4 regions of the Pantoea alfalfae genome follow, and region 1 is predicted to be linked to each of the others. Evidence: riboswitches for the same ligand, from Rfam matches in the RefSeq annotation. Region 1 holds a riboswitch; each other region holds the start of a gene.
The links. Region 1 has a riboswitch for thiamine pyrophosphate ahead of K6R05_RS20350 (TenA family protein). Riboswitches for the same ligand answer to the same signal wherever they lie in the genome.
Positions count from the first base shown of each region.

Region 2: it holds a riboswitch for thiamine pyrophosphate, as region 1 does, so the genes downstream of both, K6R05_RS19520 (FAD-dependent oxidoreductase) here and K6R05_RS20350 (TenA family protein) in region 1, are expected to answer to the same signal.
Region 3: it holds a riboswitch for thiamine pyrophosphate, as region 1 does, so the genes downstream of both, thiC (phosphomethylpyrimidine synthase ThiC) here and K6R05_RS20350 (TenA family protein) in region 1, are expected to answer to the same signal.
Region 4: it holds a riboswitch for thiamine pyrophosphate, as region 1 does, so the genes downstream of both, thiB (thiamine ABC transporter substrate binding subunit) here and K6R05_RS20350 (TenA family protein) in region 1, are expected to answer to the same signal.

Region 1 covers NZ_CP082295.1:24,819-29,829, reverse strand. Annotated here, with positions in the region: gene ascF (PTS cellobiose/arbutin/salicin transporter subunit IIBC) at 177-1,643, shown strand; gene K6R05_RS20355 (6-phospho-beta-glucosidase) at 1,680-3,110, shown strand; TPP riboswitch at 3,172-3,274, shown strand; gene K6R05_RS20350 (TenA family protein) at 3,344-4,045, shown strand; gene K6R05_RS20345 (ABC transporter ATP-binding protein) at 4,042-4,782, shown strand; gene K6R05_RS20340 (ABC transporter permease) at 4,779-5,011, shown strand, end outside.
Region 2 covers NZ_CP082293.1:228,337-233,347, reverse strand. Annotated here, with positions in the region: gene K6R05_RS19540 (ASCH domain-containing protein) at 1-186, shown strand, start outside; gene K6R05_RS19535 (HesA/MoeB/ThiF family protein) at 196-1,164, opposite strand; gene K6R05_RS19530 (thiazole synthase) at 1,174-1,932, opposite strand; gene thiS (sulfur carrier protein ThiS) at 1,935-2,132, opposite strand; gene K6R05_RS19520 (FAD-dependent oxidoreductase) at 2,116-3,060, opposite strand; TPP riboswitch at 3,192-3,311, opposite strand; gene K6R05_RS19515 (ArsR/SmtB family transcription factor) at 3,457-3,771, opposite strand; gene K6R05_RS19510 (alkene reductase) at 3,788-4,906, opposite strand.
Region 3 covers NZ_CP082292.1:3,764,247-3,769,257, reverse strand. Annotated here, with positions in the region: gene K6R05_RS17595 (aminotransferase-like domain-containing protein) at 1-159, shown strand, start outside; gene thiE (thiamine phosphate synthase) at 353-979, opposite strand; gene thiC (phosphomethylpyrimidine synthase ThiC) at 982-2,904, opposite strand; TPP riboswitch at 2,992-3,092, opposite strand; gene rsd (sigma D regulator) at 3,244-3,750, opposite strand; gene nudC (NAD(+) diphosphatase) at 3,840-4,610, shown strand; gene hemE (uroporphyrinogen decarboxylase) at 4,651-5,011, shown strand, end outside.
Region 4 covers NZ_CP082292.1:3,317,347-3,322,357, forward strand. Annotated here, with positions in the region: gene sgrR (HTH-type transcriptional regulator SgrR) at 1-1,526, shown strand, start outside; TPP riboswitch at 1,562-1,664, shown strand; gene thiB (thiamine ABC transporter substrate binding subunit) at 1,711-2,697, shown strand; gene thiP (thiamine/thiamine pyrophosphate ABC transporter permease ThiP) at 2,673-4,283, shown strand; gene thiQ (thiamine ABC transporter ATP-binding protein ThiQ) at 4,267-4,968, shown strand; gene K6R05_RS15685 (DedA family protein) at 4,972-5,011, opposite strand, start outside.

The DNA.
Region 1 (5,011 bases):
ATACCTGATTCGCTGGGAGTGATGAAGTTCACAAAAAAGAAATCTGGCTGATTTATCACCTTGTCGGCTCAAAGAAAGCACTTCATGATTTTGTGAAACCGGTTTCCTATTTACCTGATAGCAGCCGCTAAAAACATAAAAATGCTAACCGATTTACCCTACAGAGAAGAACGATCATGCCCATGAACTATGCCGAGGTGTCACGCGCCATTGTCGATGCGCTAGGCGGCCTCACCAATATCGAAGCTGTCACTCACTGCATGACGCGTCTGCGGTTTGTGGTGAAAGATGAAACTCGGGTCGACTATCCCCGCCTCAAAGCGATTAAAGGTGTCATGGGTGTGGTGCACAACGACACGCAGTGCCAGGTGATCATTGGCAATAACGTCTCTCAGGCTTACCAGGCGGTACTGGCACTGGGATCGCCCGGTGCGGTAGCCCCTGAACCGGTGAAGCGCAAAATCACCCTGCGAAGCATCGGCGCGGGCATTCTGGATGCGCTGGTGGGCACCATGTCACCACTCATCCCGGCGATTATTGGCGGGTCGATGGTTAAGCTGCTGGCGATGATTCTGGATATGGCTGGCGTGTTTGAGAAAGGTTCGTCAACGCTGGTGATCCTCAACGTGATTGGCGACGGCGCATTCTTCTTTCTGCCTGTCATGGTGGCAGCCTCTGCGGCGCTGAAATTCAAAACCAATATGTCGCTGGCGATCGCGATTGCTGGCGTACTGGTGCATCCCAATTTTGTTGAGCTGATGGCAAAAGCGGCGCAGGGTCAGCACGTTGAATTCGCTTTCATTCCGGTGACGGCGGTGAAATATACCTACACGGTGATCCCGGCACTGGTGATGACCTGGATTCTGTCGCACATCGAGCGCGGCGTGGACCGTATTACCCCGGCCGTTACCAAAAACTTTCTGAAACCGATGTTGATTGTGCTGATTGCTGCCCCTATCGCGATTGTGCTGATTGGCCCGATTGGCATCTGGATCGGCAGCGGCATCTCTGCGCTGGTTTACACCGTGCATGGCTATCTTGGCTGGCTTTCCGTCGCGATTATGGGTGCCATCTGGCCGCTGCTGGTGATGACCGGGATGCATCGTGTGTTCACACCGACCATCATCCAGACCATTGCTGAAACCGGCAAAGAGGGCATGGTGATGCCGTCAGAAATTGGTGCCAATCTCTCGCTGGGCGGATCGTCGCTGGCAGTGGCGTTCCGCACCAAAAACCGCGAACTGCGTCAGACGGCACTGGCAGCAGCAGCGTCTGCCATCATTGCCGGCATTTCTGAACCGGCGCTGTATGGTGTGGCGGTTCGTCTGAAACGTCCGCTGATCGCCTGTCTGATCAGCGGTTTTATCTGCGGCGCGGTCGCGGGCATTGGCGGGCTGGCCAGCCACTCAATGGCCTCACCGGGTCTTTTCACCAGCGTTCAGTTTTTTGACCCCAGCAATCCCATCAGTATCGTCTGGGTCGGTGCGGTTATGGTGTTGTCGGTGGTGCTGTCGTTTGTGCTGACGCTGCTGTTAGGGTTTGAAGATATTCCTGAAGCGGAAACTGAAACGAAATCCGAATCCGCTACCGCCGCGCATCCCGCGCCGCTTACCGAACGCACCAACGCGATTAATAGCCACTAAAGGAAAGGGTCATTCTGACCCGGAAAAGAGGATTGCATGTCTGATTCAAGGTTCCCGCAAGGATTTTTATGGGGCGGCGCGTTAGCCGCCAATCAGAGTGAAGGCGGTTTTCGTGAGGGCGGAAAGGGCGCAACCACCGTCGATATGATCCCGCATGGCCCACACCGACTGGCGGTCAAACTGGGTCTGGAAAAGCGCTTTACGCTGCGGGATGATGAATTTTATCCCAGCCATGATGCCATTGATTTCTATCATCGCTATCCGGAAGATATTGCGCTGATGGCGGAAATGGGATTCAGCGTATTTCGTACGTCAATTGCCTGGAGCCGCCTCTATCCAAACGGTGATGAACTGACGCCCAATCCAGAAGGCATCGCTTTTTACCGTGCCGTCTTTGAGGAGTGCCGGAAATATAATATCGAACCGCTGGTTACGCTCTGTCATTTCGATGTGCCGATGCATCTGGTGACCGAATATGGCTCATGGCGCAATCGCAAAATGGTCGACTTCTTTGCCCGCTATGCCCGCAGCTGTTTCGAGGCGTTTGATGGCCTGGTGAAATACTGGCTAACCTTTAACGAGATCAATATCCTGCTGCACAGCCCGTTTTCCGGTGCGGGTCTGGTGTTCGAACCGGGTGAGAATAAGGAGCAGGTGAAGTATCAGGCGGCGCATCACGAACTGGTTGCCAGCGCGCTGGTTACGCGGATCGCGCATGAAGTGAATCCAGCAAATCAGATCGGCTGTATGCTGGCAGGCGGCAACTTTTATCCGTGGTCCAGTAAACCAGAGGATGTCTGGGCGGCGCTGGAGAAGGATCGTGAAAACCTGTTCTTCATTGATGTGCAGGCACGCGGTGCCTATCCGGCTTACGCCGCCCGCGTGTTCCGGGAAAAAGGCGTTACGCTTGAGATCGCTGATGGCGATGCCGATATCCTGAAAAATAGCGTCGACTTTGTCTCGTTCAGTTATTACGCCTCTCGCTGCGCCTCGGCGGAAATGAACGAACAGAACAGCAGCGCAGCCAATGTGGTGAAATCCCTGACCAATCCCCATGTGCCACGCAGTGAGTGGGGCTGGGGCATCGATCCACTGGGCTTACGCATTACTATGAATATGATGTATGACCGTTACCAGAAGCCACTTTTCCTGGTAGAGAATGGCCTGGGGGCGCGCGATGAAATCGACGCGAATGGCGAGATCAATGATGATTATCGTATCAGCTATCTGCGTGAACACATCCGCGCCATGGGCGATGCCATTGAAGATGGCGTGCCGGTGATGGGTTACACCAGCTGGGGCTGCATCGATCTGGTTGCCGCCTCAACCGGTGAAATGAGCAAGCGCTACGGTTTCGTCTACGTTGACCGCGACGACCTGGGTAACGGCACGCTGGCGCGCACGCGCAAAAAGTCTTTCTGGTGGTATAAGAAAGTGATTGCCAGCAACGGGGCCAATCTTGAGTGACATTGTCACTGAATAACGCGTACTGGTGTCGTTGTACTCCAGCAATAAATATCGTATAACGAATGTCTCCGAGGGGTGTCCTGTCATGGGCTGAGATGGCGCAAGCCGAACCCTTTGAACCTGATCTGGGTCATGCCAGCGAAGGGACGGGTCGGCAGATGTTCTGCCTCATCTCCTGCTTCATCCCCTGTTCCAGACCTTATGCCCGGATCTCCCCTGTTACTGGAGATCCTATGTCACATCCGCTTTTCGAAACCGGTTTTTATGGTCGTCTGCGCCAGCAGGCGGGCACGCAATGGCACGATTATGTCAGGCACAATTTTGTGCAGCAGCTCGGTCAGGGTACGCTGCCACCCGCCGCTTTCCGCCACTATCTCACCCAGGATTATCTGTTCCTGCTGCACTTCGCCCGTGCGTGGGGCCTGTTGATCAGTAAGCTCTCTGAACCGGCTGCGTTACGCAGCGCGACGGCATCGCTGAACGCCATTATCAGCGAACTGCCGCTGCATCTGGCTTACTGCCAGCAATGGGGCATCAGCGAAGAGGCGGTGGCGAGCGAACCTGAGGCAATGGAAACAATCAATTATACCCGCTACGTGCTGGACGTGGGTCACACCGGAGATGCGCTGGCGCTGATGACGGCGCTGATGCCCTGCGTCGCCGGTTATGCGGAAATCGGCCTGAGGCTGCTGGACAATCCTGCGACCTGCTTTGAGGGGAATCCTTACGCGGCATGGATTGAGAATTACGGCGATGAGTCCTACCTGACGGGCGTCGGTTCCTCACTGTTGCTGTTTGAAACTTTGGCTCAGCAGCGCGCCGGTGAACAACGTATTAACTCACTGTCGGAGATTTTTACGACCGCAACCCGGCTGGAAGCGGCGTTCTGGCAGATGGGTCTTAATCATGCTGACGGTCTGCGGGGCAGCTCATGAAGCCGCTGAACGATGCCGTGCCGCCGGGTATTTCCGTTCGCCAGCTCTGCCTGACGCTGGATCAGCAGCCATTGTTCAGCGAGCTTAATCTGGAGATCGCGGGTGGTGCATTTACCGCTTTGCTGGGTGCCAGCGGCGTAGGTAAAAGCAGCCTGATGCGAGTGATTGCCGGTCTGACGCCGCCCACTTCGGGACAAATTAAGGGCAGCGATGGTCTGCCGCTGGCCGGGCGCATCGCCTGGATGGGGCAACAGGATTTGCTCTATCCCTGGCTGACGGTGGAACAGAACGTCTGCCTCGCCAGCCGCTTGAAAGGTGAGAAAGCCGATCGTGATCTGGTGCAGCATCTGCTGGCGCGGGTTGGCCTGAGCCACTGTGCCCGTGCGCGACCTGCGACACTTTCGGGCGGTATGCGTCAGCGGGTAGCGCTGGCGCGTACCCTCTATACCCGTCAGCCCATTGTACTGATGGATGAGCCCTTCTCGGCGCTGGATGCACTGACCCGGACACAGATTCAGACTCTGGCGGCAGAAGTGCTGGCCGGACATACCGTGCTGCTGATCACTCATGATGCCGCGGAAGCCTGTCGCCTCGGTCATCACCTGCTGGTAATGGGTTCAGCAGGCATTGAAACCTGCCCGCCACTCCAGGGCCAGCCACCACGGGCAGCAGACGATACCAGCGTGATCCAGAGTCAGGCCACCTTGCTGAAACAGCTAAGCAGGCTGGGCGGATGAGATTACGTTTCGCCGCGCTTCGCCGTGGAGTCATGCTCTCTGCCGGATTGATTACGCTGTGGTGGCTCGCCACACTCACTTCCGTTCCGGCCTTTCTGCTGCCCTCGCCCGCTGCGGTTGCTACCGCACTGTGGGACAACGCTGGCTATCTCGGCCATCACAGCCTGATCACCCTGACTGAAATCCTCATCGGTATGGCGCTCGGCGTGCTGCTGGGCGCGGTGCTGGC
Region 2 (5,011 bases), on a different replicon from region 1:
ACTACCGGACTGTTCCTGACGCGCTTTGATCGCGTGACGCCCGAGATGGCGATGCTGGAGGGCGAAGGCGATCTCAGCCTCGACCACTGGCGGCAGGAACATCAGCGCTATTTCGAACGTGAAGGCTATTTCCACAGCGAAATGGAGCTGATCTTCGAAACGTTCCAACTGGTCGAGGTGATCTAAACCCGAACCTTACAGCGTATTTGCCGCCATCAACGCCAGACGCGTAACACCACGCGCGGCGAGGTTCTCAGCCGCCTGAGCTGCACGCATGCCACTGGCACACACCAGTACCACACGCTGATCGGATGGCGGCTGCCAGGCTGCTATCTGCTGCGGCAAAATCCGTAACACCCGTCCGGCCACACTGACCGGCGCTTCTTCGGGACTGCGCAGTTCCACAATGCAATCGTCCTCACTGAGCATCAGCTTATCGATAAACGGGATATCCGGCGCGTCGGATTCAGGTGCATCATCAAAGCGAAATTGCCTGATGTGCCAGTCCACAAAGTCGCAGTGAATCATGCAGCCGAGCGGCGACGGCGTCAGTTTCAATAACACACTCAGCACCATCTGGGCCTGCATTGCACCCAGCGTCGCTACCGCAGGCCCCATCACGCCCGCCGTATTGCAGTTTCCCGACGCTATCGGCAGTTGAGGAAAGAGCGCACGATACCCTGGCGCACCGCCGCAGAATCCGCCGACATAGCCTTTGCGACCCAGCACCGAGGCGCAGATCAGCGGCAGACCACGCGGAGAGCAGGCGTCGGAGAGTTGATAGGTGATGGCGAAGTTATCCGCCGCATCCACCACCAGATCGACCCCCTTCAGCGCCTGCGGCAGTTGGCTGGCGCTCAATATCTGGGGATGTGCCTCAACGTGGCAGTCAGGATTACGCAGCGCCAGCTCGCGCTGAGCACAGATTGCTTTCGGCTGGCCCACATCCCCGACGCCAAACAGCGTCTGCCGGTGGAGGTTGTGCAGCTCGACCCGATCGCCATCGTAAAGACGAATAAATCCGATGCCCGCTCCGGCCAGCAATGGCAGCAGCGTCGCGCTAAGGCCGCCCGCACCCACTACCAGCACCCTTGCCCCGCTCAGGCGCTGTTGCCCCGCTTCACCAATCTCCGGCAGCATCGCCTGTCGCTGATAACGCGTCATCGCTGCTCCTTAACTGAACTGTGCCAGACCAAAAATGGGCGTAGAAGCTGACGCCATGTCGCGTTGCTCCATCAATCCTGCCTGAAACGCCTCGTACCCGCCGTGGATCGCGGCGGCAAAGGCACCCGCCATGCGCACCGGATCGCGTGCTTTCGCTACCGCCGTGTTAAGCAGCACGCCATCAAAACCCATTTCCATCGCCTGTGCCGCCTGGCCTGGCGCACCGATGCCCGCATCAATAATCAGCGGCACACCTTTAAACCACGCACGCATGGCGCGTAGTCCCTCTATATTGCGCAGCCCCTGGCCGGAACCAATCGGCGCCCCCCAGGGCATCAGCACTTCACAACCCGCTTCCAGCAGTTTCTCGCCAACGATCAGATCTTCGGTAGTGTAGGGAAAGACCTGAAAGCCATCAGCACAGAGGATTCGGGCCGCTTCAACCAACGCAAAGGGATCTGGCTGCAGCGTGTCGGCATGACCAATCACTTCCAGCTTAATCCAGGGCGTGTCGAACAGTTCACGCGCCATCTGCGCCGTCGTCACCGCCTCTTTCACCGTGTGGCAGCCTGCGGTATTCGGCAGAATCCGTTTATTGAGCTGCTGCAACAGCGTGCGAAAGGCACCGCCTTCGCTGCCTTCACGACGCAGACTGACGGTAATGATCTCCGCACCGGATGCATCGATCGCCTGATGCAGAATGTCCGGTGACGGATAGCCGGCGGTGCCGAGCAGAAAGCGTGATTGCGGGGCAAATTGATAGAACATGGTTAACCTCCCTGCATCGGTGACAGGATTTCCAGCTGGCTGCCCGGCTCAAGCTGCTGGCTGGCATAACGGCTGCGCGGCACAAACTCACCGTTCAGCGCAGTGGCGACGGTGCGCGGGTCAATCTGCTGCTCCGCCATAAGTTCCGCCAGCGTGATTGCGCTGGTTTCAATCATGCGTCCATTAAGTTGAACTCGCATGAGTCATCTCCTGAGTGAGTTGCAGCATGAGTTTTTCAGCCATGATCGGGGCCAGTAAAAAGCCGTGGCGGTACAGCCCGTTTAACGAGAAGCGGCCATTTTCATAGCGGACTTCCGGCAGGTTCTGACGGTAGGCGGGACGCAGACCGGTGCCACTCTCCACGATGCGCGCTTCAGCCAGCGCCGGATGCAGGCTGTAAGCCGCGCTCAGCAACTCCATCATCGCCCTGCCGCTGATCGGGCTGCTGTCGTGACTTTCGACCATGGTGGCTCCGAGCATGAAGTGGCCTCCGGCACGCGGCACCAGATAGCAGGGAAAGCGCGGATGCAGCAGACGGACCGGACGGGAGAGCTGTACGTCGGTTGATTGCAGGATCAGCATTTCGCCCCGCACGGCGCGCAGGGCGGCCTGATGATCAAGAGCGTGAATGCCGCGGCAGTCGATAATTTTGCCACCGGATTTACCGCTGTGAAACGGTACGCCAGCGTCCTGCAGTGTGTCGCGCAGTTGCTGTAGTGCGCGACGCGGATCAAGATGCGCCTCTGCGGCAAAAAACAGGCCACGGGCGAAACGATTTTCCAGCGCCGGTTCGATGTCACCGGGCGCAACCCACCGATGCTGCTCCGTCATGCTGGCGAAGCGCGTCAGTTCGCGACTGTCTCGCGGCGGCGCAACCACCAGCGTGCCCTGCTGCTCAACGCCAACAACGCGTTGCGCCCACCAGGCCGCCGCATGCTGGCCCCATTCGATCACCTGCGGCGGCGCGCTTTCCGCTTCGCACCAGGGCGCAAGCATACCGCCCGCCCAGTGCGAGGCGGCACGACAGTCCTGCTGCGTAATAATTTCGACGGATTCTCCCCGCTCCCTGAGCAGTGTGGCGACGCACAGCCCGGCGACGCCGCTGCCGAGCACCGACCAGCGGCTCATGGTGTCCACCGGAGAGGAAGAAAGGGGTTCAGGATGAGATAGTTCACTTTGGCCTCGTTATCAGTTAACGAAGACCCGTGATACGGAGGGAAAAGGCAGAGACGTCGCGAACGCGCCCCTGCGGCAAGTATCGGATGCGATACCCGTCTTCCTACGCCAGTATCAACTGGGTCAGGTTCTAAGGGTCGCTAAGCCGCGCACTGCGCTATTAGCCTCTCAGTCTCTCTGGCGAGACTCCCCTGACGGCTTTAGTTGTAAGTTAAGCGGGCAGCTTCGTCAAGCCGCATGCGTGAAGACGCGCCAGAAATTCGGAGGATATGTGCAGGCGTTTACTGTGAGTGCAAAGGCTATGCATTCGCATATGAGAAAAGAGAGATGTGTTAAACGGCAGGTGCTCTAAAGCGCCTGCAGCGATTGTGTCACCACGTCGGTTATTTCACGAATACGCAATTCAGCGCGGCGATAGTAGGTCCATTTCCCGACTTTGCTGGCTTCGACCAGTCCCGCATTGTGCAGGGCTTTCAGACATAACGAGGTAGCGGGCTGTGATAAGCCCGCCTTGTCCTGGATGAGGGTGGCACAGACGCCATACTGAGCGAAGGGATAGAGCTGCGAATAGCCCGCAAACGCTTCGTCAGGATTTTTAAGCCACTTCAGTACTGCCACTCTGGTCGGGTTGGACAGTAACTTCAGGGCATTTTCGGGGGACATGCCGCCTCACATAAGATCAGGATTGAAAAACAGGATAGTCAGTATAGCCTTTCTCAGTGCCGCCATACAGGGAGGCGTTGTCGACCTCATTCAGCGGATAGCCCGATTTAATGCGCGCAGGCAAATCGGGATTCGCGATAAACGAGCGGCCAAAACCCGCCAGGTCGCCCCAGCCGTTATCCAGCATACGCTTTGCTTTTTCCGCCGTGTAGCGACCGGAATAGATGATCGGCGATCGGAATGCTTCCCTCAGTGCAACCCGGAAACACTCTGGCATATCCGGGCTATTATCCCAGTCCGCTTCGGCAATAGAGAGATAACCAACTTCCAGCTCATTCAGAAGCTGAGCGGCGCGGATGTAGGTTGCGTGGGGATCGCTTTCAACCAGGCCAAGATAGACGCGCTCTTCGTCGGTACTCGAAAACAGCGGCGCAAACCGCACGCCAACACGGTGGCTGCCAAATACCGAGCTGACCGCCTCAACCACTTCACGCAGAAAACGCAGACGATTCTCTGCTGAACCGCCATATTCATCCGTACGGAAGTTGGTGTGCTCCGAAATAAACTGGTTAATCAGATAACCGTTGGCGGAATGCAGTTCCACACCGTCAAAACCCGCCTCTTTTGCATTTTCCGCTGCGCGTCGGTAAAGCGCCACGATCTCTTTTACTTCCGCGTTGGTCAGTACCCGTGGTTCGCTGGGTGCGGTCAGTATCCCGGCACCAGGTCCGGTTTCAATAAATATCCGGACGTTATCAGCCGCGATGGCTGAAGGGGCAACCGGTGCCTGTTTACCGGGCTGAAGTTCATTGTGAGAGACGCGACCAACATGCCAGAGCTGACAGAAAATCGTTGCGCCTTCCTGATGTACCGCCTCTGTCACCTTTTTCCAGCCAGCGATCTGAGCGTCGCTGTGGATCCCCGGCGTCCATGCATAGCCCTGCCCGCGAGGTTCAATCTGGGTGCCTTCGGTGATCATCAGTCCCGCGCTGGCACGCTGGCGGTAATACTCCACCATCAACTCGCCGGGAATATTGCCCGGCTGTTCACTGCGACAACGCGTCAGCGGCGGCAATACAATGCGGTTACGAAGCGTGAGATCGCCCAGGTTCAGGGGGGTAAAAAGTGACGGCATAACAAAAGGTCCTCTGATGTGTAAGAGGCGCCATTATATTTACACATTTAAATTTGTAAATGTGTAATCAGTGCTTTTTGTTTTAGTCGGGTTTATCAGAGTGTC
Region 3 (5,011 bases), on a different replicon from region 1:
TCAGCGTCGGGGAAATACCGTAACTGTCTGCGCTTAAACTACGGGCTGCCGATCAACGAGCAGACTGAACAGGCGCTGGCGCGGGTGGGTGCGGCCGTCGAGCGCGCCATGCTCTCGTGCCAGCATGAGACCCAGGCTTCAGCCTCTACGCTCGCATAGCGAAGAGAAGAAGCAGGGCCGGCAAGAGGAGGGATCCGGCCCTGGTCAGATAACCTTAACCTGACGGATGCCACGTTAAAGTTTTGGATCACAGCACGCCAGCGGCAACATGCACCTTTACGCGGCACTTTCCCGGAATAATGCTGGCTTTACCGATTTTGCAGCCGCTATGCGCGACAGGTTCCATAAATGCTTAGTCGCCTGGTCCTGCCAGCGCCAGAAGGGTGCGCGTTGCGGCACGCCAGTCATCTGCCTGAGTAATCGCACTCACCACAGCAATGCTGCCGACGCCGGTGGCCAGCACCTCGGGTGCCCGCGCAATCGAGATACCACCAATCGCCACGGTGGGAATATGCGTCAGCCGTGTCAGATGCCGTTTCAGCTGCTCAATGCCCTGCGGCGAAGAAGGCATCTCTTTGGTCTGCGTCGGGAAAATATGCCCAAGTGCGATGTAAGAGGGCTGGATTGCCAGAGCGCGATCCAGTTCCGCATCGTCATGGGTGGAGAGCCCCAGACGCAATCCTGCCTGATGAATGCGAGCAAGATCGGCGACATCGAGATCCTCCTGACCCAGATGTACGCCATAAGCCTGATGTTTAATCGCCAGCTGCCAGTAGTCATTGATAAACAGGCGGGCGTCGTAGCGTTTACCTAACGCAATCGCCTGAGCAATGGCGGGTTCGGCGACCTCATCAGGCCGATCTTTGATGCGCAACTGCATCGTGCGAACGCCCGTTTCAAGCAGGCGTTCGATCCACTCGGGGCTATCAACCACCGGATAAAGTCCCAGGCGCGGGACGGTAGCGGGAAATGCGGGCATCGTTACTCCTCCTTAATGGCATCGGCGGGGTGATAGAGCTCACCGCCGCGGCTGCGGAAACGATCTGACACCTGCGCCATGCCCACTTCAACCGGCTCGGCACGGGCATCCTGGCGTGCCGCAAACTCGCGCACCTCCTGGGAAATTTTCATCGAGCAGAATTTAGGGCCGCACATTGAGCAGAAATGGGCCACCTTGCCTGACTCCTGCGGCAGGGTTTCATCATGCATTGCCCGCGCCGTATGGGGATCCAGCGCAAGGTTAAACTGATCTTCCCAGCGGAATTCAAAGCGTGCTTTAGACATGGCGTTATCACGGATCTGCGCTCCAGGGTGGCCTTTCGCCAGATCGGCAGCATGCGCTGCGATTTTGTAGGTGATCAATCCCTGCTTCACGTCCTCTTTGTTCGGCAGACCCAGATGCTCTTTGGGCGTGACGTAGCACAGCATGGCACAACCAAACCAGCCAATCATGGCGGCACCGATACCCGAGGTGAAATGGTCGTAGCCGGGCGCGATATCAGTGGTCAGCGGCCCAAGCGTGTAGAAGGGAGCTTCATTGCACAGATCGAGCTGTTCAGTCATATTACGGCGGATCATATGCATCGGCACATGTCCCGGACCTTCAATCATCACCTGAACGTCATACTCCCAGGCAATACGCGTCAGTTCGCCCAGGGTACGCAGTTCGGCAAACTGCGCCTCATCGTTGGCATCCTGAATGGAACCCGGACGCAGACCATCGCCCAGCGACAGGGAGACATCGTAAGCGGCGCAGATTTCACAAATCTCGCGGAAGTGCTCATACAGGAAGCTCTCCTGATGGTGGGACAGGCACCATTTCGCCATGATCGAGCCACCCCGCGAGACAATTCCCGTGAGGCGTTTCGCCGTCATCGGGACATAACGCAGCAGTACGCCCGCGTGAATAGTGAAGTAATCGACGCCCTGTTCCGCCTGCTCCAGCAGCGTGTCCCGGAATATTTCCCAGTTCAGCGCCTCGGCCACGCCATTCACTTTTTCCAGCGCCTGATAGATCGGCACGGTCCCGATGGGCACCGGGCTGTTTCGCAAAATCCATTCTCGCGTTTCATGAATATAGCGACCGGTAGAGAGATCCATCACCGTGTCGGCACCCCAGCGGGTCGACCACACCAGCTTTTCTACTTCTTCCTCGATAGAAGAGGTGACTGCCGAGTTACCGATGTTGGCATTGACCTTGACGAGGAAGTTACGGCCAATGATCATCGGCTCCGATTCAGGATGATTGATATTGGCAGGGATAATGGCGCGTCCGTCAGCGACCTCCTGACGGACAAACTCGGGTGTGATATCGGCGGGCAGATGCGCGCCAAAACTGTGCCCCGGATGCTGTTGCAGCAGCACCTCACTGCGGATTCGCTCACGGCCCATGTTTTCCCGCAGGGCGATGAACTCCATCTCCGGGGTAATCATGCCCTGACGGGCATAGTGCAGTTGCGTGACACGGCGGCCTGCACGGGCGCGTCGCGGTGTTGGCAGGTGATCGAAGCGCAGATGATCCAGCCCCTCGTCAGCCAGTCGCTGCTGGGTATAGCCCGAGCTGTTCTGCTCAAGAAGCTCACTGTCGTCGCGTTCAGCAATCCAGCGTGCGCGCAGCTTTTCCAGACCGCGATGCACATCAATCTGTGCCGCGGGATCGCCATACGCACCTGCCGTATCATAGACCGGCACCGCTTCATTTTGCTCATAGAGAGGCTGTTCTTTGCTGCCGCCGATATGGGTCGGGCTTAGGGTGATTTCACGCATCGGCACGCGAATATCTTCCCGGCTACCGGTAATCCAGACGCGACGGGACTGAGGAAAAGCACTGCCGCTTTGCAGGGAATCGATAAATTCCTGCGCCTGGGTACGCTGTTCACGACGGGACATTTTTGGGTCAGACATAGCAATCTTCCTGTTAAGGGGGAACGATGCTTGTCCGGAGTTCGGAAGGAGTAACCGTATAGACAGCACAGGCATGCTGGCATACAGAGAAGTTTTACTCTTGTTCCCTACGCAGGTTCTAACCTGGTCAGGTTCCGCGGATCCCGAATTAACGGTCTCAGCCCAACTGGGCACTCCGACAAGAAGCGGTTTTTTCGCGGGTGTCTGATAACAGACTCGGGCGTAAAACCTCACATTTCAAAGCTAAAATAAAAAAGGTTCTTTGGAGAGCGCTCCTCAGAACCTGTTCAGCATAAAAGGGCTACAGGATAATCTCAAGCCCTTTGCCATTGTTAACCACTAAGCCGGACGCGCGATTTGGCTGTCATTCGCCACTGGTGGCGTAGCAAGCTGGTTATCCCAGGCCAGCTGAATCAGCTTATCTTCCAGCGTAAAGCGTGATTCCAGCACTTCACCCACTTCGGAGAGAGCCTGCTGGAAGGTCATGCAGTTTTCATCATCAATGGCCTGCTGCAGGTGACCGTCATACAGCTGCATCAGACGCTCAGTGTTTGCCTCCAGCGGAGGGTAGATCTGCGCGGCGGCGATCATCGGGCTGTCGCCACTCATTTCACTGATCACGCGCTCATAGATACTGAAGTGACCGGCAGAAAGATAGTCGACCAGGCCGTGACAGAAGTTGTCGAGTGCCTGCTCATCAAGACGCGTCAGCGCCTCTTTTTTAGGTTTAAGACCGACCAGGTGATAATAGGTCACCAGTAGCTGGCGACGCGCTTCAAGCCACGAATCGACCAGTTCATTACTGCCACCTACGCGTTCAGCCAGGACGTCTAACTGGTTAAGCATATCTAACTCCATGTGAGTTATAGTTGTTTATCTACACACTTAACATCAGGGCTTCAGCGTGCGAGTTGACGCTAAGGATGACGAAATAAATGCAATGCGAAATCTCAAGCGTAGACGCTGGATGGTGGATTGTCAGCCATGAACAAAAACTTTGGTTGCCACAAGGTGATTTACCCCACGGAAACGCCGAAAAATTCGGTTTAACTGGCAGTAAGGCCCGGACCATTGGTGAATGGCAGGGCGAAAAAGTCTGGCTGATTTGTGAGCCGCGTTCCTCCGATATGTTCTCCATGCGACAGCTGATCGATCAGGATGTGGCGCTGTTTCAGCTGGTGGGTCGCGGTGTACAGCTGGCGGAGTTCTACCGCTCTCATCGCTGGTGCGGCTACTGCGGACATGAGATGCACCACAGCAAACATGAATTTGCCTGTCTCTGCAGTCATTGCCGTGAGCGTTACTATCCGCAGATCGCGCCCTGCATCATTGTGGCTATCCGTCGCGGCGATGAAATCCTGCTGGCGAATCATGCCCGCCATCGCAACAAGGTCTACACCGTGCTGGCCGGTTTTGTGGAGGTCGGCGAGACGCTGGAGCAGGCCGTTGCCCGGGAAGTGATGGAAGAGAGCAATATCCGCGTCAAAAACGTCCGTTACGTGACCTCCCAGCCTTGGCCCTTCCCGCAATCGCTGATGACGGCGTTCATGGCGGAGTATGACAGCGGCGATCTGCAACATGACGGTAAAGAGCTGCTGGATGCCGCCTGGTTCCGTTTTGATGCGCTGCCTTTGCTGCCACCGCCAGGCACGGTAGCGCGCCGCCTGATTGAAGATACCGTCGCCCTGTGCCGCGCCGAAGCGTGAAAGTGCTACACTACACGCCTGTTATTGAGAGAGTGTTGAGATGAGTGAACTGAAGAACGATCGTTATTTGCGTGCCCTGTTACGTCAGCCGGTTGATGTCACGCCGGTATGGATGATGCGACAAGCCGGGCGCTATTTGCCGGAGTACAAAGCGACACGCGCCCAGGCGGGTGATTTCATGTCGCTGTGTAAAAACGCCGAGCTGGCCTGTGAAGTGACCCTGCAGCCGCTGCGCCGTTATCCGCTGGATGCCGCCATCCTCTTCAGTGACATCCTGACCATTCCGGATGCGATGGGACTGGGTCTCTACTTTGAAACCGGCGAAGGTCCGCGTTTCTCTAATCCTGTGACCTGCCGCGCTGACGTTGAGCGTTTGCCGGTGCCCGATCCTGAAATGGAGC
Region 4 (5,011 bases), on a different replicon from region 1:
GGATGCAGGCCGCGGGCTGGCTGATCTGGCAGGCGGAAGCCGGACGCGGCAAGCGTTCACAGCTCTCCTTCTGCTATACCGGACTGGCTTTACAACAGCAGCGTGCCGAGGATTTGCTGGAACAGGATCGCATCGATCAACTGGTCCAGTTAGTGGGCGATAAGAATCAGGTGCGGCAGATGATTGGGGTACACCTGGGGCGCAGTTTCCGGCAGGGCAAGCATATCCTGCGGGTGCTCTACTATCGTCCGCTGCTTAACCTGCTGCCCGGTTCGGCGCTGCGGCGCTCGGAAACGCATATTGCCCGACAGATTTTCAACGGCCTGACGCGCATAAATGAGGAAAACGGGGAAATTGAACCTGATATTGCACACCACTGGCAGCAGACCTCTCCGCTTCACTGGCGCTTCTTTGTGCGTCCGGCGATTCGCTTCCATCACGGCAGAGAACTGGAGATGGAGGATGTGCTCGCCACGCTGGAGCGTCAGCGCACCCATCCCCTCTTTTCCCATATAGAGCAGATTGACTTACCTGCCCCCTGGACGCTGGACATTCGTTTAAGCCAGCCCGACGAGGGTTTGCCCTGGCTGCTGGGCAGCGTCAGTGCGATGATCCTGCCGCGCGAATGGCCGACGCTGCGTGATTTTGCCCGCCAGCCGGTTGGCACAGGTCCTTACCGGGTGATACGCAATCAGGAGAGCCAGCTGAAAATCGAAGCGTTTGATGACTACTTCGGTTTTCGCGCCCTGATTGATGATGTCTCTATCTGGGTACTGCCCGACATCAGCGATGAACTGGTCTATGCCGGTGTCCGTCTGCAGGGTGACAGCATTGATGAGATTCAGGAGGAGAGCCGCCTTGAAGAGGGCTGCTACTATCTGCTGTTCGATCAGCGTTCAGAGCAGGGTCGCAACGAGGCGGTCCGCCGCTGGGTCAGTTACCTCTTTAACCCCATCGCCCTGCTCAATCATGCCGGTGTCGGTTATCAGCGTTACTGGTTTCCGGCGTATGGCCTGCTGCCGCGCTGGCATCACCGGCGTGACCTGATGCCAGTGGAAAAACCGCCTGGCTTAACGCACCTGACGCTGACCTGGTACAGCCAGCACGTGGAGCATGAAGGCATCGCTAATGCGCTGCGTCCGCTGCTGGCAGCGCATGGCGTCACGCTGGAGACCCGTGAGATTAGCTACGAAAGCTGGTATCAGGGCGACGCGGAAAGTGATATCTGGCTGGGCAGCGTGAACTTCACCCTGCCGCTGAATTATTCGCTGTTCGCGCAGCTTTATGAGATTCCGCTACTGCATCACTGTCTGCCGATCGACTGGCACGGCGATGCGGCCCGCTGGCGCGAAAAAACACTGCCGCTGGCCGAATGGAGCAAACAGCTGGTCGAAGAAGCCGGTCTGCATCCGCTGTTTCACCACTGGCTGCTGCTGGAAGGCCAGCGCAGCATGCGCGGTGTGCGGATGAATACCCTGGGCTGGTTTGATTTTAAATCGGCCTGGTTCGCGCCACCGGCGCTGTGACGCTTTCGCCCTGGCGCTGAAATGACTAGAATGTGACGTTCTCAACGGGGTGCGGCCTGCCACAAGCAAGCAGCTGAGAGAGACCCGTCGAACCTGATTCGGTTAATACCGACGTAGGGATTTGAGAGGCCTCTGTGCTCAGATCCTTTGCGACTCATCCCCTATTCTCCTGAAGGAGCGCAAAGTGTTAAACAAAGTTCTGCCGGTGCTGCTGTTACTCTCCGCCCCCGTTCTGGCGGCCAAGCCGGTTCTCACGGTCTACACCTACGACGCCTTCTCCGCCGACTGGGGCCCTGGCCCGGCGGTTAAAAAAGCCTTTGAAGCCCAGTGCAATTGCGAGCTGAAATTCGTCACGCTGGAAGATGGCGTCTCGCTGCTGAACCGCGTGCGCATGGAAGGCAAAAACAGTAAAGCGGATGTGGTGCTGGGGCTGGATAACAATCTGGTGCAGTCGGCGCAGAAAACCGGCCTGTTTGCCGAAAGTCAGGTCGACACCTCGACATTGAAACTGCCCGATGGCTGGCACAACACCACCTTCGTGCCGTTTGATTATGGCTACTTCGCGTTTGTCTATGACAAAACCCGGCTGAAGAATCCGCCAAAAAGCCTGAAAGAGCTGGTCGACAGCCCGGAGAAGTGGCGCGTGATCTACGAAGATCCCCGCACCAGCACGCCCGGATTAGGTCTATTGCTGTGGATGCAGAAAGTCTATGGCGATCAGGCACCGCAGGCATGGCAAAAGCTGGCACAGAAGACAGTGACGGTCACCAAAGGCTGGAGTGAAGCCTATGGCCTGTTCCTCAAGGGCGAAGGTGATCTGGTGCTGAGCTACACCACCTCTCCGGCTTACCACATCATCGAAGAGAAGAAAGAGAACTATGCCGCCGCGCCGTTTGCAGAGGGCCACTATCTGCAGGTTGAAGTTGCCGCGCAGTTAGCCAGCAGCAAACAGCCAGCGCTGGCGCAGCAGTTCATGAAGTTTATGGTCTCGCCTGACTTCCAGCGCACCATACCCACCGGCAACTGGATGTACCCGGTGATCGACACGCCGCTGCCTGCCGGTTTCGCGGCGCTCGACGTGCCTTCCACCGCCCTGCAGTTCTCGCCGGAAGAGGTTGCCAGCCAGCGCTCGGGCTGGATTAGCCAGTGGCAACGCGCCGTCAGCCGCTGATGCCGCGCTGGCTGATTCCCGGTTCCCTCGCCACAGCATTACTGACACTTGTGGCGTTTCTGGCCTTCGGTGCACTCTGGCGCGCCGCGCCGGACACGGACTTACGCGGCGTGCTGCAGGATGACTATCTGCATCACGTTATCGCATTCTCGTTTGCTCAGGCGCTGCTCTCCGCCCTGCTGTCGCTGCTGCCTGCGGTGCCGCTGGCGCGGGCGCTCTATCGACGTCGTTTCCCAGGCCGCCAGCTGCTGCTGCGCTTGTGCGCCATGACGCTGGTGCTGCCAGTACTGGTGGCGGTATTTGGGCTGCTAACCGTCTACGGTAGCAATGGCTGGCTGGCGCAGCTGTGCCAGCTGGCAGGGATCGATTACCACTTCTCTCCCTACGGTTTATCGGGCATTTTGCTGGCGCACGTCTTCTTTAACCTGCCGCTGGCGACCCGCCTGATGCTGCAGGCGCTCGAGAGCATTCCGGCGGAACAGCGTCAGCTGGCGGCACAGCTCGACCTGCGCGGCTGGCACCATTTTCGTCTGCTGGAGTGGCCATGGCTGCGGCGTCAGCTGCTGCCGACCGGCGCGCTGATCTTCATGCTCTGTTTCGCCAGCTTTGCTACCGTGCTCTCGCTGGGCGGCGGCCCGCAGGCGACGACCATTGAGCTGGCGATATTCCAGGCGCTGAGTTATGACTACGATCCCGGACGCGCTGCACTGCTGGCGCTGATCCAGCTTGGCTGCTGCGTAACGCTGGTGCTGCTCAGCCAGCGCTTCAGCAAGGCGATTCCCGCCGGAACCAGTCAGTTGAACGGCTGGCGCGATCCGCAGGATTCGCGCTGGGCGCAGCTGGTTGATGCGCTGCTGATCCTGCTGGCGCTGATCCTGCTGCTGCCTCCACTGGCGGCGGTCATCGTCGATGGTCTGCACGGCGGAGTGCGAGGCGCGCTGGCACAGCCTGCACTGTGGCAGGCCACGTTGACTTCATTGCGCATCGCCACCGGCGCCGGTCTGCTCTGTGTGGTGCTGACCATGATGCTGCTGTGGAGCAGCCGCGAGCTGCGCCTGCGTCAGCGCCCGGCGGCGGCAACCCTTATCGACACCAGCGGCATGCTGATTCTGGCGATGCCAGGCATCGTGCTCGCCACCGGCTTTTTCCTGTTGTTCAACGCCACCATCGGCCTGCCCGAGTCGGCCGACGGGCTGGTGATCTTTACCAATGCGCTGATCGCCATTCCCTATGCGCTGAAAGTGCTGGAAAACCCGATGCGGGATGTCGCAGAGCGCTATGGCAGACTCTGCGATTCTCTGGATATCCACGGCTGGAACCGGCTGCGGCTGATTGAGCTGCGGGCGCTGAAGCGTCCGCTGGCTCAGGCACTGGCCTTTGCCTGCGTGCTGTCGATTGGTGATTTTGGCGTGGTGGCGCTGTTTGGCAGCGCCGACTTCCGCACGCTGCCGTTCTACCTTTATCAGCAGATCGGCGCCTATCGCGGCGCAGATGGCGCGGTCACTGCCCTGCTGCTGCTGCTGCTCTGTTTGTTGCTGTTCACCCTGATGGAAAAATTACCAGACCGCCATGCTGACACTGAATAACCTCACGTACCTTTATCAGCATCTGCCGATGCGCTTTAGTCTCAACGCCACTCGCGGCGAGCGCATCGCGATCCTCGGCCCCAGCGGGGCCGGTAAAAGCACGCTGCTGAGCCTGATTGCCGGTTTCCTGCCGGTGAAACAGGGCACCCTGATGATTGACGGCCAGGAGCACACCCACAGCGTGCCGGCCAGACGGCCCGTGTCGATGCTGTTTCAGGAGAACAACCTGTTTCCGCACCTCAGCGTGCAGCAGAATATGGCGCTGGGGCTGCATCCGGGATTAAAACTCAGCACTGAGCAGCGTCAGCAATTGGCTGCGCTGGCCGATCAGGTGGGATTAGGCGATCTGCTTACCCGTCTGCCGGGCGAACTGTCGGGCGGACAGCGACAGCGCGTGGCGCTGGCACGCTGCCTGTTGCGTGATCGTCCGGTATTACTGCTGGATGAGCCTTTTTCTGCGCTGGACCCGGCGCTGCGCGGAGAGATGCTGCAACTGGTACGTTCGGTGTGTGAAGCGCGCAGCATCACGCTGCTGATGGTGTCGCACAGTCTGGAAGATGCCCAGCAGATTGCGCCGCGCAGCGTGGTGATTGTGGATGGACGGGTGTACTGGGATGGCGAAACCCGACAGCTGCTGTCGGGCGAGACGCGGGAGGCCGAGGTACTCGGTATCCCGCATCGTTAAGCATCAGGCGAAGAAAACCTGCCACAGCAGATGCCGGAAAACC